2 regions of the Mesorhizobium sp. P2_D1 genome follow, and region 1 is predicted to be linked to the other one. Evidence: riboswitches for the same ligand, from Rfam matches in the RefSeq annotation. Region 1 holds a riboswitch; the other holds the start of a gene.

Region 1 (15,188 bases):
CAATTCGCACGAGATGCGCAGGCGCATGGCCGAGGCGGGTCTTGCCAACACCCGGATCATCTACCGGATCTTCTTTCCTCGGCTGCTTGCGCGGCTGAGGCCGTTCGAGCGTTTCCTCACCAAGATTCCTGTCGGAGCCCAATATTTTGCGCATGCGGTCAAACCTGCCGTTTGACTATCCGAGGATGCTGCGATTTGGCGTCGTCGGTCTGTTGAACACGGCGCTGGGCTACGCCGTCATTCTGGCCGGACTTGCGTTGGGTTTTGGCGACATCGTCGCCAATGCCACGGGCTTTGGCGCCGGCCTTGTCCTCGGCTTCTTCCTCAACCGCCAATGGACCTTCACCAGCGCCGATGGCTTCCGGTCAGGAACCCTTTTGCGATATGGGGGCGTCTTCCTGGTCGCCTACAGCATCAATCTGGCAGTCGTGATCGCCGCCCGGTCAGCAGGCATCACAGAAAGCCCCCTGGTTCACCTCGCGGGAATCTGCGTCTATTCGGTTGTTTTCTACCTCGGTTCGGCTCACTTCGTGTTTGTCGGGCGCGGAGGTCGCGAAGACGATGAAGCCGACCGGAACCTTCCGATGGCCGGTGGGTCTCGGCGGATGCCGACCAGTCGAAATCCTTGAACCAACTGTCATCGGAAGCGATTAGAGGCGGCGCCATGAACAACGCTCAGGCCAGTGCGGGCGCGGCAACGTACGATCAGCGTATCCAACTGATATTCTGCCTGTTCACCGCCTGTATCATGGCGGCGGTGCTGGCCGCCTTTGCCCCTTCCATCCTGCAGGATCCCGACAGTTGGTGGCAAGTAAAGGTAGGACTGGATCTCCTGGCAAGCCGGACATTTCCGACAGTCGACCCTTATTCCTACACGTTTGCCGGCCAGCCATGGATCGCCAAGGAATGGCTGGGGCAGGTCCTTTTGGCTCTTGCCTACCGGGCGGGAGGCTGGAACGGCGTGGTCACGCTGATCATCGCCATGATTTCCCTGACGGTTTTCCTGATGGGGTGGTTTCTCAGCAGATGGCTGAAGCCGATCCTGTCGATTGCGCTGGCCTTCATTGCAATGGCCCTGATCACCCCGATCTTTACGGGGCGTCCACATATCTTCACTTTCCCGATCATCGTCGTCTGGACGGCGATGCTCTTTCGTGCGGCATGGGAAGAACGGGCGCCACCCTGGTGGCTGCTTCTGCTGGTTGTGTTGTGGGCGAACCTGCACGCCACCTTTACCTTGAGCTTCGTCATAGCAGCTTTCGCCGGTCTCGATCTGCTGACGCGTACAGGTCTCACAAAACCGGCCCTCGTGGCGAAATGGATCGCATTTGGTCTGCTTTGTCCGCTGGTCAGCCTGATCCACCCCTATGGCGTCCAGGCCATCCTGGCGACCTTCGCCGTGGCCTATGGCAACGAGGCGGTGTCGCTGATCGCGGAATGGCGACCGTTCAATGCGCAGGATCTCGTTGTCCAGGAAGTTGCGATGCTGGTGGGGCTGTTCGGGCTGCTGGTGTCACGGTTGCGAATTGGCTGGGCCAAGGCGTTGTTCATCGTCTTCACCTTGCATGCCTTTCTCGCCCATCTGCGTTTCATGTATCTGTTCTTCCTCCTGGTTCCGGTGGTGATCGCGATGGAGGTCGCACAGCAATATCCCTCGCTTTCGGCTACCGCATGGCTGGCTGAAAAGCGCGACGGACTGGAACAATTCTTCGCCAGGCGGTTTTACGCGATCTGCGGCGCGGCAGCTGTTTTGGTCATCGGCGCGGTCGCCATGTTCGGCAGCGTCTACCAGGTCGCGCCGAGCCCGAAGACGTCGGCCAGTGGGGCGCTGGCATTCGCCGAAAGCCATCATCTGTCCGGCAACGTGCTGAATTCCTACAATTTCGGCGGCACGCTGATCTTCCACGGGATCAAGACCTATATCGACGGTCGGACGGACCAGCTGTTCCTGGGCGGTTTCACAAAAGCCGATGACGAGACGGGACACAGCAACGGCAAGCCGCTCCTCGAAGCCCAGTTGAAGAAATACGCGATAGGCTGGGCGCTGGTTGCAGCCGACGACAATCGCATTCCCTTCTTCGACCAACTGGGCTGGAAGCGGGCCTATTCGGACGATCATGCGGTGATCTACCTGCCCGGCGCTTGAACCGCGGCGCCGGCGCGCACCAGCTTCGCCGGCATTCGAACTGGCATATGCCTTGACACTCATGTTGCGGTGCAGCAAAGTTGCACCGCAGAGGATAGGCATGTGAGACCGACGAGCCGGAATTTTTTGCACGAGCGGGACATCGCCGTATGAGCGGCGTCTTGTACTCGCGGAACCAAAGCCTCCGGCCGCGGCGCGCGAGCCTGCCCGGATGAATTACAGGCGCGACATCGATGGCCTTCGGGCCGTGGCGGTGCTGCCCGTCCTGCTCTTCCACTTCGGCGTCTCCGCCATTCCTGGCGGCTTCACCGGCGTCGACATCTTCTTCGTCATATCGGGCTATCTGATCAGCGGCAGCCTGCTCGACGATCTCGAGCGCGGCGAGTTTTCGATCGGTCGCTTCTATTGGCGCCGTGCACGGCGCATCCTGCCGGCGCTGATCTTCGTCATCCTGCTCGCCAGCATTGCCGCCTGGTTCATCCTGCTGCCGTCGGACCTGCACGAATTCAGCTTGAGCGTGATCGCCGCCTCGACCTTCTGGTCGAACATCTATTTCTGGAAGACGACGAACTATTTCTCCATCGACGCCGAACTGCGGCCACTGCTTCACACCTGGTCGCTTTCTGTCGAAGAGCAGTATTATATCTTCGCGCCGATCCTGCTCTATTTGATCTACCGATATGTCTCGAAGCGCTGGCTGACGGTACTGCTGCCGATCGCCATCGGCAGCTTTGCCGTGGCGGTCATGGCAACGTCGCTGGCGCCGACCGCCGGCTTCTATCTGTTGCCGACGCGCCTCTGGGAACTGGCGCTTGGCGCCATGCTGATGCTGAAAAAGCCACCGGCACTTGCCAGCCGGCCGGCGATGGAACTGATCGGCCTCGCCGGCTTTGCCTTGATCGCCTTCGGTTTTCTAACGATTTCGCAGAGCGACCCGTTTCCGGGCTACAATGCCTTGTTCCCCTGCATCGGAACCGCCCTGCTCATCTATGCGGGTCATGATCATCCCGGCGCCGACAGGCCGGCACCTGTTGCGACCCGCGTCCTTCGGTTCGCGCCGCTGGTCTGGGTTGGCCTCATTTCCTATTCGCTCTACCTCGTTCACTGGCCGATCAATTCCTTCGTCCACTATCTTTCGTTGAAGGCCATCGGCGTGCCGACGGTCATCGCGATGATGGTGGCGAGTTTCGCCCTGGCGACATTTTCCTGGAAGTATGTCGAGCAGCCTTTTCGCCGGAAACGAGCGTTCACCGCCCCACTGCCGATATTCGCCTTTTCGGCGGCGGCGATCGTCCTGCTCTGTGTCGGCGGCTTGGCCGGCGTGCTGGGTGGTGGTTTTCCGCAACGGTTCCCAGACTTCTCGACCGAGCCGATCCGGGTCGGCGACTGGCGCAACGGCGTCTGCTTCAACGAAGGGGCCGGCATCGACACCTGGAACCTCGCCGACTGCACCCGCACGCAGGGCTTTGCCACCAATGTGCTTTTGTGGGGCGATTCCTTCGCCGCCCACTATGTTTCGGGACTAGACGCCAACGCCCAGAAAATCCAGGCCAATGTTATCCAGTACACCTATGCTGGCTGCCCGCCCGACCTTACCTATTTTTCCTATGCCCGGCCAAGCTGTACGCTTTTCAACGAACGGGCTCTGTCGATTATCCGCGACGCCAACATCCGGGCGGTAATCCTGAGCGGCCGATGGACCGACTACCAGGTCAGGGGCTTCGATGGCCTGCAAAAAACGATCGATCGGCTTCGCGACATGGGCGTCAAGGTCTATGTCATCGGCCAGTCGCCGGAATTCATCGCCGACGTCCAGAAGATCGCCTTCTTCGCAAGACGGGAGCATATCGGGAATACGTCCTGGCCGACGGCCATGGATCCGGGCATCAACAAGCGGGTGCTGCCGTTCGCCAAAGGGGCGACATTCATAGATCCGCTGGCATATCTGTGCGATCCGGCCGGCTGTTCGTACGCCGATGCGGACAGCAAGCAGTTTCTCTATTTCGACTATGGCCACTTCTCTTCCGCCGGCGCGACATTAGCCATCTCGAAGTACTGGCCAAGCTTTGCCGCCGGCAACAAGCTCGCCAGGGCAAGATAGCAATCGCAGGTCGATACGCGTCGCCGCAGCCTGTGGTGTAAAAGCCGCTTTGCGATTGCCCGAAGGCCAACCCGCATGGTAACGAGGGATCGCGCGGGTATGATGTAATGGTAGCTTGTCAGCTTCCCAAGCTGAATGCGAGGGTTCGATTCCCTCTACCCGCTCCAGCCCATGGCGCCGGAAACAATTTCAGCACCCGCCTGTTCGTCGAACACAACCGAGCAGCCTCGTGCAAGCGCGACCGTTGCAAGCGCGTTTGCCACTACGTCATCCGATGAGACGAAATCGCCGGTCAGTACCCGCAATTCTTCCACGCCTTCAGCCATCGACACGAAATTCCCGACCGATCGTTCGTGCTTGCAGGCCTCGACCACGCAAAGCAGGTCGATCATTTCGAAGCTGCGCATGTTCGGTCTCCTGAAGAAATCGTCCCTTGCAGGGATATGAACGCATCAGCAGGAAATAATGTTCCCGCCTTGCTGTTCGCCAGCCCCGAACTCGACGCCTGGCCGAGCCGTCATCCCACCTCTCGCAGGATGAAGTCGTGCAGCATCTTGGCGGCCGGCGACAGCACACGGTTCTTCACCGTGATCAGGCTGTAGGGCCTGACCTCGATGTCGAATTCGGTCTGGACGACGTCGATGGCGCCGGCCAGCCCGTCGGGATTCTGGATGAATTTCGCCACCTGGACCGATACCGGTGCAATCGCATCGGAATGTGCGACCATGACCAGGGTCAAGAGCAGCGAGCTGGTGTTGAGGATACGGTCCGGCAAAGCGATGTTGCGGTTGAGGAAATTGCTTTCCATCGCCTGGCGCAAAGGCGACCCGCCCGACTGGAAAACCCAGTCGTAGGCGGCGGTGTCCTCCAGCCGCACCGCCTCGCCCTTGGTGAGCGGATGGCCCCGGCGCACGATCAGGCAGGCCTTCTCGACGCCGATCACGCGCGACTCGAACAGCCGCGGATTGAGATCGTCAGGGATGCGCGCGATGATGAAATCATGGCGCGTGGCGATCAATTCGCGTGCCAGCACGTTGGAGGTCTCGACCTGCATGGTGATCTCGATGCGCGGATAGATGCGGCGGATTTCGCGAATCGCCGGCACCGCCAGCTCGATTGCCGGTGCCGTCACAGCGCCGAGAAACACCGAGCCGCCTTTGCCCGCCTTGAGTTCGGAAATCTCGCGGTCGACCTCGCGCATTTCCAGGAGGATCGAGCGCGCGCGCCTGGACAATGCCTTGCCGAAAGGCGTCAAGGTGATGCCGCGCGGCAGCCTTTCGCACAGCTTGACCTCCAGCACGGCCTCCATTTCGCTGATCATGCGCGAAGCCGCCGGCTGAGAAATGTTCATAACTTGGGCTGCCGCGCTCACCCGGCCATGGTCGTCGAGCGCGACGATCATACGCATGTGGCGCAAGCTGAGGCCACTGCGCAGCAAGGTTTCGCCGTCGCCCGGCATCTCTCTGTAACCATTTGAAATCGCATTCGGATTCCTTAGCGCCGCCATAGCCTCTCCTTGCTTCTGCTCGCAGGCGGCCAGCGGTCGCGCCAGCCGTCTCGCCTCGATATCATATACCAATATTGATATAGCAATCATCAAAGATCGCATTTGACAGTTATGGCAAAGGATCACAACCTTCGCGCGTTCCGAGACGCGACGGTCGCAGACGAGAAAAATCGTATCGATTGAAATCAGCGCCTCGGGGCCATGGGAGGATACCGGAGATCGATATGACGGCAGCAGTGCCTTGGCGCTTCTGCACGATTGCGCGGCCCGCGACCCCCGGGGTGCCGCGTCCATCAACCAGGGAGAGTTAAGTGAAAATCATCAAGACGTTAGTCGCCGCCTTGGCGGTCAGCATCGCGGCCATGTCGGCCACCGCCTACGCAGCCGACAAAGGCCTCGTCGGCGTGCTGATGCCCACCAAGACCTCGCAGCGCTGGATCAATGACGGCGACGCCGTCAAGTCCCAGCTTGAGGCTCTGGGCTACACCGTCGACCTGCAATATGCGCAGGACGACATTCCAAACCAGCTCAGCCAGCTGGAAAATGAAATCACCAAGGGCCCGAAGGCGCTGATCATCGCCTCGATCGACGGCACCACCCTGTCGGACGCGCTGCAGAAGGCCGCTGACGCCGGCGTCGTCGTCGTCGCCTATGACCGCCTGATCAAAAAGACCGCCAATGTCGACTACTACACGACCTTCGACAATTTCGGCGTCGGCGTCATCCAGGCGAATTCCCTGGTCAAGGGCCTCAAGGAGCGTTTCCCGAACACCAAGCCGTGGAACGTTGAACTGTTCGGCGGCTCGCCCGACGACAACAACGCCTTTTTCTTCTACAATGGCGCGATTTCCGTCCTGCAGCCACTGATCGACGACGGCTCGATCAAGATCAAGTCCGGCCAGACCGGCATGGACAAGGTCGGCACGCTGCGCTGGCTGGCGGCCACCGCCCAGGCTCGCATGGACAATCTGCTCTCGGCCAACTACTCGGACGGCAGCCGCGTCGATGGCGTTCTGTCGCCCTATGACGGCCTGTCGCGTGGTATCACCGCATCGCTGCGCGCTGTCGGCTACGGCACGGACGCTCAGCCCTGGCCGATCGTGACCGGTCAGGACGCCGAGACCGCCTCGGTCAAGCTGATCATCTCGGGCGAGCAGTACTCGACCGTGTTCAAGGACACCCGCGAACTGGCCAAGTCGACCGTTGAGCTCGTCGACAAGGTGCTGTCGGGTGGCAAGCCGGATGCCCTCGACACCAAGACCTACAACAACGACGTCAAGGTCGTTCCCTCGATCCTCTTGACGCCGCATGAAGTCGACAAGTCGAACTACCAGGCGCTGGTCGTCGACTCCGGCTACATCAAGGCCGACGAGCTGAAGTAATTCGGTTTCAAATCCAGGGGTCCTGCGCAACGCAGGGCCCCTTTTCGTTCACCAGCAGGCCCGGTATTGTTACCGACCTCGCCGGCAGTGTTTGCCGACCTCTCAGGGAGCGGTAGTCCCAATGGCCTCGACGATTTTGGAGATGCGCGACATCACCAAGACGTTCCCCGGCGTGAAGGCGCTGTCGAACGTCAACCTCAGCGTCGAGGAAGGCGAGATTCATGCCGTGGTCGGCGAGAACGGCGCCGGCAAGTCGACGCTGATGAAGGTGCTCTCGGGCGTCTATGCGTCCGGCACCTATGATGGCGCGATCGTCTACCGTGGCGAGGAATGCCATTTCAAGGGCATTCACGACAGCGAGCACAAGGGCATCGTCATCATTCACCAGGAGCTTGCACTGGTGCCGATGCTGTCGATCGCCGAAAACATTTTCCTTGGCAACGAACACGCCAGATTTGGCATCATCGACTGGAATGCCAACGAGACACGTACCAGCGCCTTGCTGAAGAAGGTGGGCCTCAAGGAGGACCCCAAGACGCTGATCACCAATATTGGCGTCGGCAAGCAGCAGCTGGTCGAGATCGCCAAGGCGCTCAGCAAGGAAGTGCAGCTGCTGATCCTCGACGAGCCGACGGCGAGCCTGTCCGAAAAGGACAGCCAGGCACTGCTGGACCTGCTGCTCGAATTCAAGCGGCAAGGCATCACCTCGATCCTGATCTCGCACAAGCTCAACGAGGTGAACCGGGTCGCCGACAAGGTCACCATCATCCGCGACGGACGGACCATCGAAACACTTGCCAAGAAAGACATTTCGGAGGACCGCATCATCACCTCGATGGTCGGCCGTTCGCTCGACGACCGTTATCCGCCGCGCGAGCCCAAGATCGGCGAGGTCGTGCTCCAGGTGAAGAACTGGTCGGTCTATCACCCAATCCATGCCGAGCGGCAGGTGATCAAGGGCATCGATATCGATGTCCGCAAGGGTGAGGTGGTCGGCATTGCCGGGCTGATGGGCGCCGGACGCACCGAATTCGCCATGAGCCTGTTTGGCCGCTCCTATGGCCGCCGCATCACTGGCGACGTGCTGCTCAAGGGCAAGCCGATCGATGTTTCGTCGGTGAGCAAGGCTGTGGAACACGGCATTGCCTACGTCACCGAGGACCGCAAGACCTACGGTCTCAATCTCATCGATCACATCAAGCACAACATCACGCTGGCCAACCTGCCCGGCGTGTCGCGCCACGCCGTGATCGACGACCTGCGCGAACTTGCCGTCGCCAATGACTACAAGGCCAAGACCAACATCCGCTCGTCAAGCGTCTATCAAATGACCGGCAATCTGTCGGGCGGCAATCAACAGAAGGTGGTGCTGTCGAAATGGCTGTTCGCCAATCCGGAAGTGCTGATCCTCGACGAGCCGACGCGCGGCATCGACGTCGGCGCCAAGTATGAAATCTACACCATCATCGCCCGCCTCGCCTCCGAGGGTAAGGCGATCATCGTCATCTCGTCGGAGATGCCAGAACTGCTCGGCATCACCGACCGCATCTACGTCATGAACGAAGGCCGCATCGTCGGCGAAATGGCGGCGAGCGAAGCCAGTCAGGAAAAGATCATGCGCGCCATCGTTCGGGGAGAAGGAAAAGCATCATGACCACCGAAAGCGCTCCCGCGCCGAAAAGCGGCGTCGCCGAAGATGTGCAGCAGGGGCCGCGTGTGGCCGTCTCGGCGCTGATCACGAATCTGCGCGAATACGGCCTGATCCTGGCGCTGATCGCCATCATGGTGTTCTTCCAGTTCACCACGTCCGGCACGCTCTTCAAGCCGGTGAACCTGAGCAATTTGGTGCAGCAGAACAGCTTCATCATCGTGATGGCGCTGGGTATGCTTCTGGTGATCGTTTCGGGCCATATCGACCTCAGCGTCGGCTCCGTCGCCGGTTTCATCGGCGCGCTGGCGGCAATGATGATGGTCATCTGGCCGCTTGGCCCCCTCAGCAATCCGCTGGTTGTGTCGATCATCTGCCTCATCATCGGCGGCGGCATCGGCGCGGCCCAAGGCTACTGGATTGCCTATCACCGAATACCGAGCTTCATCGTGACGCTGGCCGGAATGCTCATCTTCCGCGGCATCTGCCAGGCGCTGCTGGGTGGCGGGTCTTCCGTGGGACCGCTTCCAGATGGCTTCAAGGCGCTCAGTTCCGGCTTCATTCCGGACGTGATCGGCCCCTTGACGCTGATCCCGCCGACGGTGAACGCCGCCGGCAAGACCATCATCGGCAGCGGCCTGACACTGCACATGACGACGATCCTGATTGGCGTCGTCGCCGTGCTCGCCTATGCGTATTTCGGGCTCAAGGCACGGCGCACGCGCGAGCAGCACGGCTACGAAGCCGAGCCTTTCACGCTGTTTGTCATCAAGACCCTGGTGACCAGCGCGCTGGCGCTGTTCCTAGTCTACCAGTTCGCCAGCTACAGGGGCCTGCCAATCGTTCTCATGGTGATGGGCGTGCTGATCGCACTGTTCGTGTTCGTCACCAAACGCATGACGATCGGCCGGCGCATCTACGCAATGGGCGGCAATGCCAAGGCGGCACAGCTATCGGGCATCAAGACCGAGCGACTGACCCTGATGGTGTTCGTCAATATGGGCGTGCTGTCAGCGCTTGGCGGCCTGATCATCGCGGCCCGCCTTGGGCAGGCAGTGCCGGCGGCAGGCCTTGGCAGCGAGCTCGACGTCATCGCCGCGGTGTTCATCGGCGGCGCCTCGGCGATGGGTGGTGTCGGCCAGGTCATCGGCGCGGTGGTCGGCGGCTTCATCATGGGCGTGATGAACAACGGCATGTCGATCATGGGCGTCAATGTCGACTGGCAGCAGGTGGTGAAAGGCCTGGTGCTGCTCGGCGCGGTGGTGTTCGACGTCTACAACAAGAACAAGGGCTGAGGGAACCAGGAAGGCATACGGGTCACATCGCGGCGCTGCCCGGCGGCACGAAAAGAAGTCCCTGAGGGACCAGGCTCGCGAGCGCAATCCGAATGGAGAATTTCACCCGTGGCATGGACGAGGTCCTGGCCGCGCTGGGCAAGGTTTGCCGTCCCGGCAGCCCCTGCCAAGGCAAATGAGAGAGGATTCATCATGCTGATCTCCCAGATTCTCGATGACGCCGAGACCATCCGCGTCGTTGCCCGCAACGGCGGCAAGACCCGGATCATCAATGGTGCGCGCAGCGTCTATTCGCTGGCGATGGAGGCCGCCCGCACCGGCGTCGGGCTCGTCGCGCTGATCGAGCGCAAGGGGCTTGGCGAGACAATCGATCTCGATGCCGCCTACAAGAAGGGGCGGCTGCTGTCGCCGATCAACCACCCCGATCCGGCGCACCTGCATCTGACCGGCACCGGACTGACGCATCTCGGCTCGGCCGCGACGCGCGATTCCATGCACAAGAAGCTCGGCGCCGAGGGCGAGGAACAGCTGACCGATTCCATGAAGATGTTCCGCATGGGGCTGGAGGGCGGCAAGCCGGCGAAAGGCCAGATCGGTGTGCAGCCGGAATGGTTCTACAAGGGCAACGGCACGATGGCTGTGGCGCCAGGTGCCGCACTGCTGTCGCCGGCTTTCGCCAAGGACGCCGGCGAAGAGCCGGAAGTGGCCGGCATCTATGTCATCGGCGACGATGGCGCACCGTTCCGTGTCGGCTTCACGTTGTCGAACGAGTTTTCCGACCACGTCACCGAGCGCGTGAACTATCTGTTCCTGGCCCACTCCAAGCTGCGCAACGCCTCGTTCGGGCCGGAAATCCTGATCGGCGACCTGCCGTCCGACATCCGCGGCAGCTCGCGCATCTATCGTGACAACGAGGTGCTGTGGGAAAAGCCGTTCCTGTCAGGCGAAGCGAACATGTCGCACACCATCGCCAATCTCGAACACCACCACTTCAAATATGCGGCTTTCCGCCAGCCAGGCGACGTGCATGTGCACATGTTCGGAACGGCGACGCTGTCCTTTGCCGACGGCATCAAGACCGAGGCTGGCGATGTGTTCGAAATCGAGGCCAAGGATTTTGGCCTGCCGCTGCGCAACCCACTCGAGATCGAGCAGCCGGTGAAGGTGGCGGTGAAGGCGCTTTGACAGCACGACCTCCCCCACGAGCGGGGGAGATCGGCAGTTCGAAGCTCAATAAATATCGAAGTCGAAGTACTTGGCCTGGATCTTCTTGTAGGTGCCGTCGGCGACGATGGCGTCTATCGCCGCGTTAAGCTTGTCGCGCAGCGCGGTGTCTTCCAGGCGAACGGCAATACCGGCCTGGGTCTCCGTGCCCTTGACGTCGCCGACCAGCTTGCAGCAGCCTTCGCTTGCCTTTTTCAACCAGTCCACCAGCACGAATTTGTCAGAGATGACGGCATCGAGGCGGCCGTTCGTCAGGTCGGTGATGGCCTCTTCCTGGGTCGGGTAGAGTTTCGCCTCCGCGCCAGCCTTGCCGTAGACATTCTGGGCATAGTCGGCCTGCGTCGTCGAAGCCTGGGCGCCGACCGTCTTGCCGGCAAGCGCTGCCGGTTCGGTCGAGGTGAGTTCGGTATCCTTCGGCGCCACCAGCGCGAGCGGAGTCGTATAGTATTTGTTGGTGAAGGAGACCTGCTTCTTGCGTTCCTCGGTGATGCTCATCGAGGCGATGATGGCATCGAATTTCTTGGCCTGCAGGGCGGGGATGATGCCGTCCCAGTCCTGGGTGACGATCTCGCACTCGACCTTCATCTGCGCACACAGCGCATTGGCGATGTCGATATCGAAGCCGACGACCTTGCCGTCCGGGGTGATGGTGTTGAACGGCGGATAGGCACCCTCGGTGCCGATCTTCAGTTTCTCAGCAGCCTGCGCCGACAGAGAGCCGGCCGCCATCAGCAACACGGCAGCACCTGCTGCCGATATGATCCATTTTGAAATCCGCATTTTCTTGGTTCCCCTTGAACGCCGCCAGCTTGGCGGCCAGAAAGCCAGCCAAGCATGACGAGCCAGCGCAGGCAAGTGTATTGCCCGACGGGAATTGGGTTCAGCGCGCTGGGCGGAAATGCTTGGACAGCTTCAGGCCTTGCGCCTGGTAGTTGGAGCCGAGATCGGTGCCGTAGAGCGCCTGCGGCCGCTTCAGCATATGCTCGTAGACCAGCCGGCCGACGATCTGGCCATGGTCGAGGATGAACGGCACTTCGTGGCTGCGCACTTCGAGCACTGCGCGACTGCCGGTGCCGCCGGACGCCGAATGGCCGAAACCCGGATCGAAGAAGCCGGCATAGTGGACGCGGAACTCGCCGACCAGCGGATCGAACGGTGTCATCTCGGCGGCGTAGAGCGGCGGCACATGCACCGCTTCCTGGCTGACGAGGATGTAGAATTCGTCGGGATCGAGCACCAGTTCGCCGGCGCCGCTCTTGTGGATCGGCTCCCAGAAGTCGACGACCTCTTGTGCCGCGCGCTTGTCGACATCGACGAGACCGGTGTGATGCTTGCCGCGATAGCCGACCAGGCCGTTCTGATCGCCGTTGAGATCGATCGACAGTGCGATGCCGCCGCCGGAAATGTTCGGCGGCTCGGTTGCGACCAGCATCTCGGCGCGATGCAGGTCATGCAGCTCGGCTTCCGAGAGCAATGCATTGCCGGTGCGGAAACGGATCTGGGACAGACGCGAACCGGTGCGTACGACGATGGGAAAGGTGCGCGGGCTGACCTCGAGATAGAGCGGGCCGTGATAGCCGGCGGCGATCTTGTCGAACTCGTGTCCGCGATCGGTCATGACGCGGGTGAAGATGTCGAGCCGCCCGGTCGAACTCTTCGGGTTGGCCGAGGCCGAAATGTCCACCGGCAATGCCAGGCTTTCAAGCAAGGGCACGATATAGACGCAGCCGGTCTCCAGCACCGCGCCCTCGGCAAGATTGATCTCGTGCAGCTGCAGCCGGTCGAGCTTTTCCGAAACCTTGTGGTTGGGGCCCGGCAGGAACGAGGCCCGCACCCGCCAGGCCTTGTCGCCGAGCCGCAGATCCAGGCTCGCCGGCTGGATCTGATCGGCATCGAACGCGCGCGCCGACTTCAGCGCACCAGACTGGAACAGCGCCGAAATGTCCTGATCGGGAAGAATGCCTGTTTGCCGCAAGGCTCCACTCCTAGGCCAGGCGATTTTCTGTTCGCAGGTTCTTGCCGCAAAACCGTGGAACACTGCTGCAGAACCTGCTTGGTACAAACCTCTTAATCAAGCCGGCAATTGACGCAAGCGTGGCGCGGGTCTAAAGGGTCGTTATCCCGTGGTGATTTGGCCGGTCGGCTTGCAGCCACGTTAAACAAGTCGCTAAAGGACCGTCGGGCCGCAAGGCCGTATGGACCGGTTGCGACTTTCGCGGCCGGTTTTTTTGTGTCTGGAACAAAAGCGATGAGCACCAAGAAGCGTAACTGGAAGCCTCAAACGACACTCGTGCATAGCGGAACCCTGCGTTCCGGTTTCGGCGAAACCTCCGAGGCGATGTACCTCACCCAGGGCTATGTCTACGAAACGGCGCAGGCCGCCGAAGCCCGCTTCAAGGGCGAGGAGCCGGGATTCATCTACTCGCGCTACGCCAACCCGACCGTCGACATGTTCGAAAAGCGCATGTGCGCGCTCGAATGCGCCGAGGACGCGCGCGCCACCGCGTCCGGCATGGCCGCGGTGACGGCCGCGCTGTTGTGCAGCGCCAAGGCCGGCGATCATATCGTGGCGGCGCGCGCGCTGTTCGGCTCCTGCCGCTGGGTGGTCGAGACGCTGGCGCCGAAATATGGCATCGAGGCGACGCTGGTCGACGGCACCGACATCGCCAACTGGGAAAAAGCGGTCAAGCCGAACACCAAGCTGTTCTTCCTGGAAAGCCCGACCAACCCGACGCTGGAAGTGGTCGACATCGCCGCGGTTGCCGCGCTTGCCAATTCGATCGGTGCGCGGCTGATCGTCGACAATGTCTTTGCCACGCCCCTGCAGCAGAAGCCGCTGCAGCTCGGTGCGCACATCGTCGTCTACTCGGCGACCAAGCATATTGACGGCCAGGGCCGCTGTCTCGGCGGCGTCATCCTGTCGGACAAGAAGTGGATCGACGAGAACCTGCACGACTATTTCCGCCACACCGGCCCCAGCCTGTCGCCGTTCAATGCCTGGACGCTGCTGAAGGGGCTGGAGACGCTGCCGCTGCGCGTGCGCCAGCAAACGGAAAGCGCCGGCAGGATCGCGGATTTCCTTGCCGAGCGGCCCGAAATCGCCCGCGTCATCTATCCCGGCCGTGCCGACCACCCGCAGGCGGCCATCGTCAAGAAGCAGATGTCGGGCGGCTCGACGCTGATCTGCCTGGACGTCAAGGGCGGCAAGCAGGCGGCCTTCGCCTTGCAGAACGCGCTCGACATCGTGCTTATCTCCAACAATCTCGGCGATGCCAAGAGCCTGATCACCCATCCGGCGACGACGACGCACAAGAATCTGAGCGACGAGGCCCGTGCCGAACTCGGCATCGGGCCGGGCACGCTCAGGCTGTCGGTCGGCCTGGAGGATACCGACGATCTTCTGGAAGACATCGAACAGGCGCTGAAGGCGGCCAAGTAAAAGGCCTTTGGCCATCAGGCGCCGGACGGCGTCTCTTCCAGCTCGGCCGCCTTGGTGCCGATGGTCATCGCGTTGCCGCGCCAGTCGACGGCGCCACCCAGCCAGCCGCGCGCCCACATCGCCGGCAGGATCAGGTCGCGCATCATGATCGCCGCGACCATGCGCGGCGACAGGTACCAGCCCTTGGACCAGGCCAGGGCGCATTCCGGAAGGTAGAAGGCCGCCAGCACGGCAATGGCGGTTGCCCAGAGGCTGACGCCCGCGCTTGCCGCCGCCAACAGCGCGAGTGCCAGCGGCACCACTGCCCCGGTCAGGATTTCGGGTGCGAAAAACCATGGGAAGGTGACGCGGCGCAGGCGCGCCCAACGGGCCTGACGCGACCAGATCTCGTCAAAGGTGCGCCGGCCGAGCGGTTGCTCGAAGGGCGCGGCGACGAGATTGACGCG
Region 2 (15,188 bases), on a different contig from region 1:
GCCGGGACCAAGAGCGACATCACCGGCCTGGAAAACCTGCCCGAGGGTTCCTTCATCCTGGCGCCCAAGCATCAATCGTTCTGGGACGCGATCGCTTTCTTCCCCTTCCTCCAAGATCCGCTCTACATCCTCAAGCGCGAGCTGACCTGGATCCCGTTCTTCGGCTGGTACATCATGAAGATGCGCATGATCCCGGTCGACCGCGGCAGCCGCTCGAAGGCGTTGAAGGCGGTGGTCGCCGCCACCAGGCAGGAAATGGCGCGCAACCCTCGCCAGCTGATCATCTATCCCGAGGGGACGCGCCGCGCGCCGGGTGACGAGCCGGCCTACAAATACGGCATCGTCGAAATCTATTCGCAGCTTGGCGTTCCGGTGGTGCCGGTCGCCCATGTCGCCGGTCTCTACTGGCCGCGCCGCAAATTCCTGCGCTACCCCGGCACGATCAAGGCGCGGTTCCTGCCGCCGATTCCGCCGGGCTTGGGCAAGGACGAATTCATGGCCAGGCTGATCGGTGAAACCGAGGCTGCCTGTGACCAGCTTCTCATCGAGGCATCCCGCACTCCCAACCCGCCGGCATTGCCGTCAACCGCGGTGAAGCGGTTGCGGGAACTCGGCGCGAAAGCCTGAAGGCTCCTGAGTCAACATTCAGCCGAACACGGCCAGCGCGGTGGTCAACACCAGCGTTGCGGCAAAGACCAGATTGATGATCCGCGAAGCGGCCGGCCTGCGGAGGAAGCGGGCGAACGCCGCTCCCGCAACGAGCCACAGAGCGTGGATAACGACGATCATCAGCGCCAGAACGGTCAGTTTGAGCCACATGCCTAGATCGCCGGCGCCTTGGCTCGACGACGCGCCGGCGAACACGGCGGCGATCGCCACATAGGCTTTTGGGTTGGCGACAGCCAGCAGAAACCCGGCCAGCCGTGTCGGGCGCGAAGCCTCGGCCGCGCGCGCCGCCAATGGCGGAGCCGTGGCGATCTTGAACGCGAGATAGAGGATATAGGCGCCGGACGCGAAAGCCAGCAACGGCGCCAGCTTCGGCATCGACGTGAGCACCGCCATGACCCCGGTAGCTACCACCAGCAGCACTGCAATCGTGCCCAGGACGATCCCCCAGGCGTACCGCAATGAATCACGCAAGCCGAAGGCAGCTCCGACGGCGGTGACGCTTATCGTTGCCGGCCCCGGGCTGCCCATGACGACGGTGGCGGCAAGCACCAGCGCGACCAACTGGCGCCAAAGATCCGGCTGCGAAAGAAGCGGCTCTGTCATCTCACTCTCTGCCTTGCCCCGTGCGACGGACGGTATGGCAAGACAGGAGGGTGGTCTTGGACGTTCGTGCGTGCGGCGCCGCCGGAAGCTTCAGCCGCTTGCCTTGTCGAGCTCGGCCATGTCGTCGGCGGTCAATTTCAGCGACGCGGCCTTGATCAGGCTGTCCATCTGCTCAGGCCTGGTGGCGCTGGCGATCGGCGCGGTGACGCCTGGCCGTGCGATAACCCAGGCAAGCGCCACCTCCGCCTGCTTGGCCGAATGTCTGGCCGACACCGCATCGAGTACCGCGAGAATGCGCGTGCCGCGCGCGTTGAGATAGTCTTTCACCCCGCCGCCACGCGGGCTTTGGCCAAGATCGGCCTCGCTGCGGTATTTGCCGCTGAGGAAGCCCTTGGCCAGGCTGAAATAGGTGATGACGCCGATGTCCTCGGCCACGCACAGATCGCGCAACGGCCCGTCGAAGGAGGAGCGATCGTAGAGATTGTACTCCGGCTGCAGCACCTCGTAGCGCGGCAGGCTGCGCAGGCTCGCCACATCGAGTGCCGCGCGCAACTGGCCAGCGTCGAGGTTCGAGCAGCCGGCATAGCGGATCTTGCCCTTGGCGAGCAGCTTCTCGTAGGCGCCGAGGGTTTCCTCGTACGGCGTGGTCGGATCCGGCCAGTGCGACAGATAGAGGTCGATGACGTCGGTCTGCAGCCGCTTCAGCGACGCGTCGACGGCCTTTTCGATATAGGCGGCGGACAGGTCCTTGTGGCCTTGTCCCATATCCGAGCCAACCTTGGTGACCACCACGACATGATCGCGATTGCCGCGGTCTTTCATCCACTTGCCGATGATCGTTTCCGATTCGCCGCCCTTGTGGCCGGGCACCCAGCGCGAATAGGCGTCCGCCGTGTCGATGGCGTTGAGACCGGCCCCGACGAAGCGGTCTAGCAGATCGAACGAGGTTTTCTCGTCGGCGGTCCAGCCGAAGACATTGCCGCCCAGAACCAGCGGCGCGATGGAAAGGTCGGTGCGACCAAGGCGGCGTTTCTGCAAAGCGTATCTCCGGGATGATTGGGGGCCAGTGAATGCAGCCCTGGCTGAGGTTCGGGACCTAACCTAGGTCTTCCCTTATCGAGGTCAAAGGCCTGGCGGCCTTTTCCGCAGAGCCAGCGCTTCACAAAGGCGCTACCCGGCGCGCGACATCCTCCAGCCAGTGGTCGCTTATGCCCAGCGCCTCAAGGTGTTCCAGCGTGCTGATCACATAGTCCTCATTGTTGCCGGACTGGCCGACCGCGCCGCGCACCACGGCCGCTGCATGCGCCGCGTCGAGCGCGCCGGCATATTGCTCGTGCTGGCGGTCGACGATGTAGGCCACGGCTTCGACCGTCCGGCCGCCGTCAAGGCGAATCTTGAGCGTCCGTTCGAGATAGACGTTGGTGACCAGCTCGCGCTCGCGCAGATAGGCGATGACCTCGTCGCGCAATTCGCCGGGCACGCGGAACGCCAAACCGACGCAGGAGCCACCACGGTCAAGACCGAGCACCAACCCCGGCCGCTGACGTGTGCCGCGATGCACGAAGGAATAGACGCACAGCGAACGCCGGTAGCCGTGCAGGCGGGCGCGCTGCGTCTCGACATGCGCGAAACCCGGCCGCCAGATCAGCGACCCATAGCCAAACACCCAAAAATCGCCCATATCGCCGCGCCTGATTGTAAAGAATGGCAGCACCACACCGGAATCGGTGTTTTTTCCGTCCGCCTCTGTCTACCTGTTGTTGTCGGAATCGCGAGTCCGCCTACAACACCCTTGCGTTAACGAGAGCCAAAGCATGACGTCAAGTGACGAACGCCAACCGAAGCGCCGACGCCTCCTGTTCTGGCTTGCCGCGTTCATTGTCGTGCTGTTCGCCATTTACAGCGCCGGCTGGTTCTATCTGGCCGACCGGGTCAGAAGTGAAGCCGACAAGGCGGTTGCCTCGCTCAACAAGAGTGGCGTCGAGGCCGGCTGTGCCAATCTCCAGGTCAGCGGCTATCCGCTGAGCTTTGCCGTCTCCTGCGACAATCTCGCCTATGAGGACGATGCCAGGAACATCGCCGCCTCGGCCGGCAGCTTCAATGCCGTCGCCCAGATCATCCAGCCGCTGTCGCCGGTGGCCGATCTGCGCGGTCCGCTCAGGACCTCCGTTCCAGGCATGATGCCGCTGTGGATCGACTGGGACAATTTGCAAGCCAACGTCAAACTGTCATGGCCGCTGCCACGGCGGATTTCGCTACAGGCCGAGGGCCTGTCCGGCCAGACCGATCCCACTGATGACACCGATCCGGTCGAACTGTTCAGTGCCGGCAAGGCGGACAGCCAATTGCAGCCGAAAGGTGGGGATATCAACTATCTCGGCAATTTCAGCGATCTCGAGATCGATGCCGAGGCGATCGGCGGACGGGTGCTGCCGGCGCTCGATGCCAGCGGCGACGTGACGCTGAAGAATGGCGTCGCGCTGATCGGCAGGCAAGTGAAGAGCCTGCGCGGCCAGGCGATCGAGATCCGCAACCTCGACCTGTCGTCAGGCACGGCGCGCGTCACCCTTTCCGGACCGCTGTCGGTCGATGCCGAGGGTCTCATCGACGCCGACCTGACGATCACGCTGAAGGATCCGAAGGCCGTGGCAGCGATCCTCGGCGGTGCCATCCCCGAGCAAAAAACGCAGATCGAGCAGGGCTTTGCTGGCCTGGCGCTGCTCGGCAACCAGCCGTCGATGCCGCTCAAGGTGGTCAAGGGCAAGGCCTCGCTCGGCTTCATTCCGCTGGGCAAGATCAAGCCGGTGGAATAGCGCATCGATGGCAAAAACCGTGAGACTGCTGAGTGTCGGCGCGCTGACGCTGGATACGATCCTGCGTGTCGAGACGCTGCCCGACCACCAAGGCAAGTTCATCGCCTCCGACGGCGTCCAGATCGCCTCGGGCATGGCGACGAGCGCGGCCTGCGCTGCACATCGCCTGGGCGCCGACGTATCGCTGTGGGCGAGCGCGGGTGACGATTCCGTCGGCGATCAACTGATCGCCGGAATCGAGGCGGAAGGCATCGATTGCAGCTTCGTGCGCCGCGTCAGTGGCGCCCGCTCGGCGCTGGCCTCGATCCTGGTCGACGCGCATGGCGAGCGCATCATCGTGCCCTTCTACGACAGCCAGGCCCAGGCCGATCCCGAGGCTCTGCCGCTCGCAGACCTGTCAGCATTCGATGCCGTGCTGGTCGATGTCCGCTGGCCCGGTGCCGCAGCGCTTGCCCTGGAGGCGGCGCACGCCATCGGCCGGCCGGCGATCCTTGATGCCGATACCGCGCCGAGGGACGTGCTGGAACTGCTGCTGCCGCTGGCTTCCCATATCGTGGCTTCCGAGCCGGCGGCGCGCATACTGTGCGGCGCGGAACTGGATTCGCGCCAGGCCTGTGAGGCACTTGCCCGGCGTGGCGATGCGTTTGTCGCGGTTACCGGCGGCGCGGCTGGCACCTGGTGGTTCGATCGCGCGACGGGATCATCGCGACATGTCGCGGCGCCGAAAATCAATGCGGTCGACACGCTGGCCGCCGGCGATGTCTTTCACGGCGCCTTCGCCGTCGGACTGGCGGAAGCCATGCCGGTCGAGCAGGCCTTACGCTTTGCCAGTGCGGCCGCCGCGTTCAAATGCCTGCGCTTCGGCGGCCGGCTAGGCGCGCCGGACCGGGCCGAGACGCTGGCGATGATGAAAAGCCACTGGCCAGCAGGCTGAAGAAGCGACCTACGCCTTCGCCGGGTGCTCGACCGCCTGACGGCCGAAATCGGGGACGTCGATGTCCTGGCCGGCCTCGATGATCGAGCGGCGCACCGCACGGGTGCGGGTGAACAGATCGAACAGCTTTTCGCCGTCGCCCCAGCGGATCGCCCGCTGCAGCGACGCCAGATCTTCCGAGAACCGTGCCAGCATTTCGAGGATGGCGTCCTTGTTGTGCAGGCAGACGTCGCGCCACATGGTCGGATCCGAGGCGGCGAGACGGGTGAAATCGCGAAAACCCGAAGCCGAATATTTGATCACTTCGGACTTGGTCACCGACTGCAGATCGTCGGCGGTGCCGACGATGTTGTAGGCGATGATGTGCGGCAGGTGCGAGACGATGGCCAGCGTCATGTCGTGATGCTGCGGATCCATGGTGTCGATGTTGGCGCCGCAGCGGCGCCAGAATTCCGACAGCCTCTCCAGCGCATCCGGGTTGGTGTCGGGCAGCGGGGTGAAGATGCACCAGCGATTGTCGAACAGGTCGGCGAAACCGGCATCGGGGCCAGATTTTTCCGTGCCCGCCAGGGGGTGGCCCGGAATGAAATGCACGCCATCAGGCACATAGGGCTGCATCTGCGCAATCACCGATGCCTTGGTCGAGCCGACATCGGTGAGGATCGCGCCCTGCTTCAGTGCCGGCGCGATTTCCTCGGCCACAGCGCCCGACGAGCCGACCGGCACCGAGACGATGACCAGATCGGCATCGCGGACCGCTTCCTTCGCATCAGTGGAGTAGGAGGAGCCGAGCCCAAGCTCTTGCGCCCGCGCCAATGTCGCGGCACTGCGGGTCGAGATGGCGACGTGACGGGCGAGGCCCTCACGACGAATGACGCGGGCCAGTGACGAGCCGATCAGGCCGATGCCGACCAGCGCGATCTTTTCAAACATCGGTGATGTCATGGTGTTCTAGCTTTTCAGGAATGTCGTGAGAGCAGCGACAACGCCGCGATTGGCATCTTCGGTGCCGACGGTCATGCGCAGCGCGTTGGGAAAGCCGTAGCCGGAAACGCGCCGCAGGATATAGCCGCGCGCCGTCAGATAATCATCCGCCGCGGCAGCCGAATGGTTCTGGTCGTTGGGAAAATGGATCAGAATGAAATTGCCGACGCTTGGCGTCACCCGCAGCCCGAGCTTGCCAAACTCCTCGCTCAGCCATGTGAGCCACGTTTCGTTGTGCATCACGCTGCGTTGGACGTGGTCGCGGTCACGGATCGCGGCGATGCCGGCCTCGATCGCCGTCGCATTGACGTTGAAGGGGCCACGCACACGGTTGATGGCGTCGACGATGTGCATCGGCGCGTACATCCAGCCGATCCGCGCCCCGCCCAGGCCGATCTTGGAGAAGGTGCGGGTCATCACCACGTTCTCGGCGCCGCCGACCAGTTCGATGCCGGCTTCATAGTCGTTGCGGCGGACATATTCGGCATAAGCCGCGTCGAGCACCAGAAGCACATTTCTAGGCAGGCCGGCATGCAGGCGGCGCACTTCCTGGAACGGCACATAGGTGCCGGTCGGGTTGTTGGGATTGGCGAGGAATACGATTTTCGTGCGCGGCGTGACGGCGGCCAGCATCGCATCGATGTCGGCACGCTCATCGGTCTCCTTGACCGCGACCGGAGTGGCGCCAGCCGACTGGATGTAGATCTTGTAGACCATGAAGGCGTGTTCGGTGAAAATCGCCTCGTCGCCGGGAGCGAGATAGGTCTGCGCCAAAAGGCCGAGAATTTCGTCGGAGCCGTTGGAACAGATGATGTTCTGCGCGTTGAGACCATGRACCTCGGCGATCGCCTCACGCAGGCGCCTGGCGGTGCCATCGGGATAGACGTCGAGCTTCGCAGCAATCTCCCGCGCGGCCTCGATCGCCTTCGGCGACGGACCCAGCGGGTTCTCGTTCGACGACAGCTTGTAGACCTTGGCGACGCCGGCGGGCGCCGTGCTCTTGCCCGGCACATAGGCGTCGATGTCCATGATGCCCGCGCGCGGGGTTGGACGTGCCTTGTCCGGTGTCTGGCTCATGTCGCAAAATCCGTCGAGAACGCTTCCGTCTGGAAGCCGCAGCGGAAATACAAGCCACGGCCCGCAATGTCGAGAGGTGGCAACCTCCGGACCGCGGCTGGCCGTTGACGCGGGCGCGCCACAGTCCTAGAAGAGGTACGAGATTCCGTGGTGATTTGGCCGGTCGGCTTGCAGCCACGTTAAACAACTTGCTAAAGGGCCGTTTGCATCCTGTAACCGGCTTTGCGGCGGCAATGCCGGTTTTTTGTTGTCCGCGCCGGCCGGACACCGCATCGGCCTCGAATTTCGAAAGCACCGTGCGGATTCAAAGTGTGAGATGGATGCAATGGCCGCTCTGCGCGCAGGAAAAACCAACAACGAGGCTGATCAGCCGTCGAGCCCGGTGCTACGCTTTGGGCCCGACAAGCCGCTAAAGCTCGATGCCGGCACCCTGCTGTCGCCGTTCCAGATCGCCTACCAGACCTACGGCACGCTGAACGACGCCCGTTCCAACGCCATCCTCGTCTGCCATGCGCTGACGGGCGACCAGCATGTCGGCAGCACCAATCCGGTGACCGGCAAGCCGGGCTGGTGGGAAGTGCTGATCGGCCCCGGCAAGATCATCGATACCAACCGTTTCTTCGTCATCTGCTCCAACGTCATCGGCGGTTGTCTGGGCTCCACCGGCCCGGCTTCGACCAATCCCGCCACCGGCAAGCCCTATGGGCTCGACCTGCCGATCATCACCATTCGAGACATGGTGCGCGCCCAGCAGATGCTGATCGACCATTTCGGCATCGAAAAACTGTTTTGCGTCCTCGGCGGCTCGATGGGCGGCATGCAGGTGCTGGAATGGGCGTCCAGCTATCCGGAGCGCGTCTTCTCGGCGCTGCCGATTGCCACCGGCGCGCGCCATTCCTCGCAGAACATCGCCTTCCATGAGGTCGGCCGGCAGGCCGTGATGGCGGATCCGGACTGGCATGGCGGCAAATATTTCGAGCACGGCAAGCGCCCGGAAAAGGGCTTGGCGGTGGCGCGCATGGCCGCCCATATCACCTATCTGTCGGAGGCTGCCCTGCATCGGAAGTTCGGCCGCAATCTGCAGGATCGCGAGGCGCTCACCTTCGGCTTCGATGCCGACTTCCAGATCGAGAGCTATCTGCGCCACCAGGGCATGACCTTCGTCGATCGCTTCGATGCCAATTCCTATCTCTACATGACGCGGTCGATGGATTATTTCGACCTCGCCGCCGACCATGGCGGCCGGCTGGCGGATGCGTTCGCCGGCACGAAAACCCGCTTCTGCCTGGTGTCCTTCACCTCGGATTGGCTGTTCCCGACCGAAGAGAGCCGCTCGATCGTTCATGCGCTCAACGCCGCCGGCGCGTCGGTATCCTTTGTCGAGATCGAGACCGATCGCGGCCACGACGCCTTCCTGCTCGACGAGCCGGAATTGTTTGCCGCGATCAATGGCTTCATCGGCTCCGCAGCACGGGCGCGAGGGCTCGCATCGTGAACGTCACCCGCAACCAGCGCGTCGACCTCGAAGTCGTCGCCAACCTCATCCCGCCACAATCGCGCGTGCTCGACGTCGGTTCGGGCGATGGATCGCTGCTCGAATTGCTGCAGGACACCAAGCAGGTCGACGGACGCGGCCTTGAACTGTCGCAGCGTGGCGTCAACGAATGCGTGGCGCGCGGCTTGAGCGTCATCCAGGGCGATGCCGACAAGGATCTCGAATTCTATCCCGACAAGGGCTTTGACTTCGTCGTCCTGTCGCAGACCCTGCAGGCCACCCGCAACCCGAAGCTGGTTCTCAACGAACTGCTCAGGATCGGCAATCGCGCCATCGTGTCCTTCCCCAATTTCGGCCATTGGCGGGTTCGTATGTCGCTGTTTCTCAATGGCCGCATGCCGGTGACCACGGACCTGCCCTATTCCTGGTACGACACGCCCAACATCCATTTCTGCACCATCCGCGACTTCGTCAATCTGTGCGACGAGCTTGGCGCTACCGTGGAAAAAGCAACCGCGCTCGACGCCAATGGCCAGAAGATCGGCCTGTCGATGCCATGGTGGTTCTGGAACTTCTTCGGCCAGCAGGCGGTGTTCTTGCTGAAACGGTGATCCCGCCGCGCCATTGTCGACTTCACGCCTGGTCAAGGACATCCGTGGCCTTATGCGGATGTTCAACGCCATCAACGAAGATCACGTCGGCTTCCGAGTTGTCGGTCCGCAACGTCAGGATCGCCTGATAGGCGGCCGAGTTGTACCATCCGCGCACCTGTTGCCTGTCGGGAAACTCGATGATGATCAGGTGGCCCTGCCATTTGTTTTCGATGACCTCGACATCGCCGCCATGGACCAGAAAACGGCCGCCGAAAGGGGCCAGCGTGGCATCGATCTTCTGCAGATATTCGACGATCTGCGGACCCATCCGGGCTTGGCGCATATGGGCAACGGCGTAAGCAGTCATGACAGTACTCCCTCTGGGACCGAAGCCGACCAGCCGACCTCGCGACGGCAATCTGCCCAAACACCGGCCGCGATGCGATTACGTCTGACGTAGTGGAATGCATCCAGATTATAGACGCGTCATTCATCGCAAGGGCGATTCGCAAGCATAACGCGCGGCAATAGTGTTGCAGTTGAAGCGCTAGATACTGGAATTCGTCATTTCATGCGCATTGAGCAGCATCCCGATGGGGTGACAGGTACGCTTGTTTTTTGTAGCGTCGTCGCCAATACGGGGGATATGGAAGGGGGAGTCCGATCCATTTGACCGTCCTGAAGATCGAAAGACCTGGCAGGAAGCGTATTTTTTGCACTGGAAATGGCTGACGCAGTATGACCGGGAAGACAGAGCACGCTCCTCTCATCACGGTCATCACGCCGACTCACAACAGGCGTGAGGCGGTATTGCGCGCCGTGGAAAGTGTACTTTCCCAGAGCATGCCGAGGTTCGAGCATATTGTCGTCGACGATGGCTCGACGGACGGAACCGCGGCGGCCCTGGCCGCCATTCGCGATCCGCGACTGATCTATGTCGGCGCGAAATGGCGAGGCGCCAATGCCGCCCGCAATGCAGGCATCGAGCGCGCGCGGGCACCCGTCGTGACGTTCCTCGATTCCGACGACGTCTATCTGCCGCACAGGCTCGAACGGACCCTGACCTGGTTCGATGCCAATCCGGCGCTCGAAGTGCTGATCAGCTCCTATGTATCCCTGAAGGGCGGACGCGCCAGCGATTGCATCAATCGCGATGCATTCCTAAACTCTGCCACGCTGGAGCAAACGCTGGTCGCGGAGACAATCTTGATCGCGGGATCGGCGATAACAGCGCGCCGCGAGGCGTTGCTGGCCATCGGCGGCTACGACAGCGACATCGCCCGGATGCAGGATCGGGAATTGCTGCTGCGCCTTGCCCGGCGCTTCGGCGCGCAATTGTCTGAGGACATTGACTGGACGAAGCACAATTCGGAGAATTCGATTTCGCGACGTCGCCACGGCTATGTCGAAGCCTATGCGAACCTGATGCGCAAACACCCGAATATTGCCCGCTCGTACCCGCATATTCCGCCCTACATGATCACGCGGCAGATCATTTCCGATGTTCTGAAGTGCCGGATTCCGGAAGCCTTCTCGGGTTATATGGCCAACCGCTCGTCGAAAGATCTCGGCTATTCGCTGCCCGAACTGATCAATGGCTATGTCTATGGCCGGCGCTGGCGCCGCGACCTTCACGACGAGTTTCGCCAGAAGTTCGGCGTCCGTCCGGCCTGACCCTGTCACTACGACGAAGCTATCGGTCGAGCTCCGGAAAATACGGGTCCGAAAAAAACCGTCTGTCCCGCTCGCCTTTCAGGCAGTCGACAGGCGCACCAGTGTCGACGGGGATGACCCTCGTCCTATCTTGAATGCCGCTCACTTCGAGGATCAGCTTGCGCCGGATGGCCGTAGAAAATTCGGCGGCAGCGTAAATCGGCAGCACAAAGGAACCAGGCCCTCCGGTCACGCACTGCGCATAGTACTGGTCGAGATGGCTGAAGGTTGGTGACGGATTGATCAGGATCGGCAGGCCGTTGATGACGATGCCTTTGGCGGTTGCCGCATCGCGCGTCGCGGTGACCGGCGGCCCGATATTGTTGGGACCATCGCCTGATATATCGATGACGCTGCGTTCGCCCTCGAAAGAAGTGCGATCGAAAATCTCGGTGCCGAAAGCCAGTGCACTGGAAATCGAAGTGCCGCGGAAGCTGCGGAACGGCCGGGCCGCGACTTTGTCGGCAAAGCTGTTGGCGCTCTCGGCGCTGTCGATGATTTGCCAGTCGATGATCGCGTCGTCGCGCACCGTGCCGGCCCATTCGAAATAGGCGAGCGCGATGCGGCCCGTCTTGCCGGCGCGGACAGCCTGGATGAAATCGGGATGCCGCAGCGCCTCGACATAACCGGCGCGCTGGAGGGCAAACTCCTTCTCGTCCATCGACAGCGAAATGTCGACCGCCAGCACCAGCTCGACATCGACCGCCAGCGCATCCGGCGGCGAGGCGGTCGGAGCAGCCTGGGCACAGGCAAGACAGGCAAGCAGGCGTAAAGCATCAAGCATGGCCGACGCCAGAGTTGTTTCTTCGCGAAATCTTCCTTCGCGATCGCGGCAAAATAAAGCTTGGAGCCCGTAACCGAGGAAAACAGCCTATTTCTTGCGGCGGGCGGCCGCCGGCGGCGGGTCGATCGCACCGGCCCTGACGCGGACAGGTTTCAGCGCCTGCGCACCGGTATCCTTGACGATCGTCAACGCGCGGGGAAAGAACTGATTGTTGTGCAGCCCGCGTCCGATGTTGAGGATCGCCGTCTCGGGCAAGCGCTTATCCAATGTCGAAAGCACGCGCCGCAGCGAGGGCCCGTCGAACGCGTCCAGGGCTTCGTCGATGATCACCCATTTCGGCTGCCGCAAGGCGAGCCTGGCGAAGGCCAGCGAACGCTGTTCGTCATCGCCCAGCTCATGCTCCCAGCGCGCGCTGCGGTCGAGTGAGGATGACAGCCGTCCAAGCCCGACTTCGGCAAGCACCGCCGAAATGTCGGCGTCGCTCGCCGGCGCAGGTCCGTTCGGGTGATCGAGGACCTCGCGCAGCGTACCGGTCGGGAAATACGGCACGCGGGGCACGAATATGGGGTTTTCTCCCGCAGGCAGGCCGATCCGCCCACTCCCCCATGGCCACAGGCCGGCAATGGCGCGGAAGAACAACGTCTTGCCGGCGCCGGGGTCGCCGGTGATCATGACGCGCTCGCCGGGACGGATTTCGACATGCTGGTCGGCAAGCTTGGTGCAGCCATCCCGCGAGGCCACTTCGAGCTTCTCGAAAGTCAGGCTGCCATTGGCGTTTTCGCCGAAGGCAATGCGCCTTTCCTTGTCGTGCAGCACATCGGTCTCATTGAGCGCGATGCGGAAATCGGCGACGCGCATCAGCGTGGCGCGCCAGTCGGCGATGCTGCCGATATTGTTGATGAACCAGCGCAACGACGAGTGAACCTGGTTGAAGGCGCCGACCGCCATCATCAGCCCGCCAAAGCTGATATCGCCCGAGAAATAGACCGGCGAGGCGACCAGGATGGGTGCCACGACGGTGATCCAGCCATAGGTGTCGGTCACCCAGGACAGGTTGATCTGGGCGGTGTAGATGCGGCGCATGGCGCCCAGCACCGTACCGAGGTCGAGTCCGAGCCGTCGCCTGGCGTCGGCCTCACCATGGTACAGCGCGATGGCATCGACATTCTCGTTGACGCGCACCATCGACGAGCGAAGCTCGGCTTCGCGTGTGTAGCGGTCGCTGTTGAGGCGGATCAGCGGTCGCCCGACCAGCCAGCTCAGCCAGGAGGCGGTGCCGGCATAGAGGATGGCGGCCCAGACCATGTAGCCCGGTATGGCCAGCGCGGTGCCGCCAACATGAAACACGAAGCCCGAGGACAGTTCCCACAACACGCCGACGAAGGATACGAGCAGGATACACGACTGCAGCAAGCCGACGCCGAGGTCGGTCGACAGGTCCGACAGATGCGCGGCGTCCTGCTGCATGCGCTGGTCGGGATTGACGCCGATGGCGCCGGCATTGGCCAGACGGAAAGCCCGAGCCGGCCGCATCCACTGGTCGATCAGATCCAGCGTCAGCGCCTCGCGCAGCTTCAGCCTGATCATCTGGTTGAGCCAGGTCTGGCCGATGTTGAGCACCAGAAGTCCGCCGGCGATTGCCGCAAAGACGAGAAGCTGGTGCAGGAAGGCCGCCATGTCGCGGCGCGCAAGCGCATCGTAGAAAGGCTGGTTCCAGCGGTTGAGCAGGACCTGGCCGATCGACGTTGCGATGATGACGGCCATGATGCCGACCGATGTCCAGAGCAACCAACTGCGAACCGGCGATCCCGTCAGTGCTTGCCTGATCGTCGCCACCTGATCGCCCAGGCTGCTGGCTTCGACCGCCACGGCAGCCGGCTGAACGGTGGCTGCATTGTCCAGTTGATCAGCCATAGCTGAGGTCCTTGCGTTCAGTGCTGAAACCGGATGGAGAGACTTGATCGCATCCGTCGTTCAAATGGGCTGCGAGCCCCCTTGCGACAGATAGGGTGGGACAAGGCTCCAGGTGTTCTTGTCGCGATCACGAAGCCGTCACCCCCGCAGCCGATAGCTTGGCGTCCCCGGCCTCCTTCTGACGCCCGAGCCGCGTGGCGCCATGCGGCGACAGCACCGGCACGAAGACGCGACGCGAGGCGCGCTGGGCGACCGGAACGCCTTGATAGAGCCGCTTCTGCGCCTCGACGACGATGACGCCGGAAAAGATCGGCCACAGCCGCCGGCCGGCGCGTTCCAGCACGTTCTGGAAGCGCATCATGAAGCGACGCCGCGATGGCGGAAAGAACAGCGCATCGGACCAGGCGGCCGGCGTGAAATTCGTCTCGCGCAGCAGTTCGGTAAGCTGGCCGCGCGAAAAAGGACGGCCATTGCCGAACGGCGTGTGCTCGAAGCGCGCCCATACGCCGCGCCGGTTCGGCACGACAATGACGACGCGGCCAGCCGGCGACAGCACCCGCCAGATCTCGTTCAGCGTTTCGCGCGGATTTTCGACATGTTCGAGCGAATGGACGAGCAGCATGCGGTCGATGCAGGAATCGACCAGCGGCAGCTCCTCGTCGAAGACCAATGCCGTCGCCGTCGGCCCCGTCGCCGGCCACACCACGGCGCCTTGCGTTGCCGGCATGAAGGCGAAGACCCGCTCGGCATCGGCGCCGAAGCGCTCCAGCCACGGCAAGGTATAGCCGAGGCCGACCAGCCGCTCATTGGGCACGTCTGCCCAGATCGACGACAGCGCCATGGTGATCGAGCGCTCGGCGAACCGGCCGAGCGTTGTCGAATAGAAGGAGCGAAGATCGACGATGTCGGAATGCATGCGAGGGATGTAGCCGTGATATCGGCGGGTTTCAACAAAAGGCCTCGACGAGGTCGACATTCCCGAGTGACACTTGTCATCTCCCTGGGATGTCATTCGACATTCCGGGATGACATCGGCGCCTTGGCGCCCTATGTCTGCGGCGACAATGGAGAGATGCGATGCCGGTCGAAATCGAACAGTTCATGTGCCGCAGCGACAATTTCGGCGTGCTGGTGCATGACCCCAAAAGCGGCCAGACCGCGATCATCGATGCGCCCGAGGAAGCGCCGATCCTGGCCGCACTCAAGCGCACCGGCTGGACGCCGACGATGATCCTGACCACGCATCACCATGTCGATCATGTCGAGGCCAATCTGGCGCTGAAGGAGCGCTTCAAGCTGCGCATCATCGGCCCGGAAGCGGAGAAGGCGAAGATTCCCGGCATCGACGAAACCGTCGAAGAAGGTTCCGTCGTTCATCTCGGCGATGAACGGATCGAGGTGATCGCCACGCCTGGCCACACCGCCGGCCACGTCTCCTATCACTTGCCGGCATCGAAGGTGGCGTTCACCGCCGACACGCTGTTTGCGCTGGGTTGCGGGCGGCTGTTCGAATGCAAGCCGCCGGTGATGTACGAGTCGCTGAAGAAGCTTGCAGCGCTGCCCGCCGCGACCGTCATCTATTGCGGCCATGAATACACGCTCTCCAACG

What was found. A riboswitch is a leader RNA that binds a small molecule or an ion and turns the genes downstream of it on or off. The one in region 1 is predicted to bind S-adenosylmethionine.
Region 2: it holds a riboswitch for S-adenosylmethionine, as region 1 does, so the genes downstream of both, metX (homoserine O-acetyltransferase MetX) here and AC1D0I_RS05220 (O-succinylhomoserine sulfhydrylase) in region 1, are expected to answer to the same signal.

What each region holds. Positions count from the first base shown of each region.
Region 1 is NZ_JBFUDZ010000003.1:224,981-240,168, reverse strand. Features, by position in the region: gene AC1D0I_RS05285 (class I SAM-dependent methyltransferase) at 1-175, shown strand, start outside; gene AC1D0I_RS05280 (GtrA family protein) at 153-629, shown strand; gene AC1D0I_RS05275 (hypothetical protein) at 665-2,146, shown strand; gene AC1D0I_RS05270 (acyltransferase family protein) at 2,358-4,247, shown strand; tRNA gene AC1D0I_RS05265 (tRNA-Gly) at 4,341-4,414, shown strand; gene AC1D0I_RS05260 (hypothetical protein) at 4,403-4,654, opposite strand; gene AC1D0I_RS05255 (LysR family transcriptional regulator) at 4,765-5,754, opposite strand; gene chvE (multiple monosaccharide ABC transporter substrate-binding protein) at 6,066-7,136, shown strand; gene mmsA (multiple monosaccharide ABC transporter ATP-binding protein) at 7,258-8,790, shown strand; gene mmsB (multiple monosaccharide ABC transporter permease) at 8,787-10,079, shown strand; gene araD1 (AraD1 family protein) at 10,272-11,264, shown strand; gene AC1D0I_RS05230 (ABC transporter substrate-binding protein) at 11,310-12,083, opposite strand; gene AC1D0I_RS05225 (2'-deoxycytidine 5'-triphosphate deaminase) at 12,184-13,278, opposite strand; SAM riboswitch at 13,417-13,494, shown strand; gene AC1D0I_RS05220 (O-succinylhomoserine sulfhydrylase) at 13,552-14,742, shown strand; gene AC1D0I_RS05215 (ceramide glucosyltransferase) at 14,757-15,188, opposite strand, start outside.
Region 2 is NZ_JBFUDZ010000035.1:75-15,262, reverse strand. Features, by position in the region: gene AC1D0I_RS22610 (lysophospholipid acyltransferase family protein) at 1-627, shown strand, start outside; gene AC1D0I_RS22605 (LysE family translocator) at 646-1,272, opposite strand; gene AC1D0I_RS22600 (aldo/keto reductase) at 1,363-2,310, opposite strand; gene AC1D0I_RS22595 (gamma-glutamylcyclotransferase) at 2,432-2,953, opposite strand; gene AC1D0I_RS22590 (DUF2125 domain-containing protein) at 3,087-4,085, shown strand; gene AC1D0I_RS22585 (sugar kinase) at 4,093-5,019, shown strand; gene AC1D0I_RS22580 (prephenate/arogenate dehydrogenase family protein) at 5,029-5,964, opposite strand; gene hisC (histidinol-phosphate transaminase) at 5,971-7,080, opposite strand; SAM riboswitch at 7,218-7,295, shown strand; gene metX (homoserine O-acetyltransferase MetX) at 7,406-8,575, shown strand; gene metW (methionine biosynthesis protein MetW) at 8,572-9,186, shown strand; gene AC1D0I_RS22560 (DUF1330 domain-containing protein) at 9,209-9,535, opposite strand; gene AC1D0I_RS22555 (glycosyltransferase family 2 protein) at 9,907-10,842, shown strand; gene AC1D0I_RS22550 (DUF1194 domain-containing protein) at 10,862-11,665, opposite strand; gene AC1D0I_RS22545 (ABC transporter ATP-binding protein/permease) at 11,753-13,579, opposite strand; gene AC1D0I_RS22540 (class I SAM-dependent methyltransferase) at 13,707-14,495, opposite strand; partial or broken gene gloB (hydroxyacylglutathione hydrolase) at 14,657-15,188, shown strand, end outside.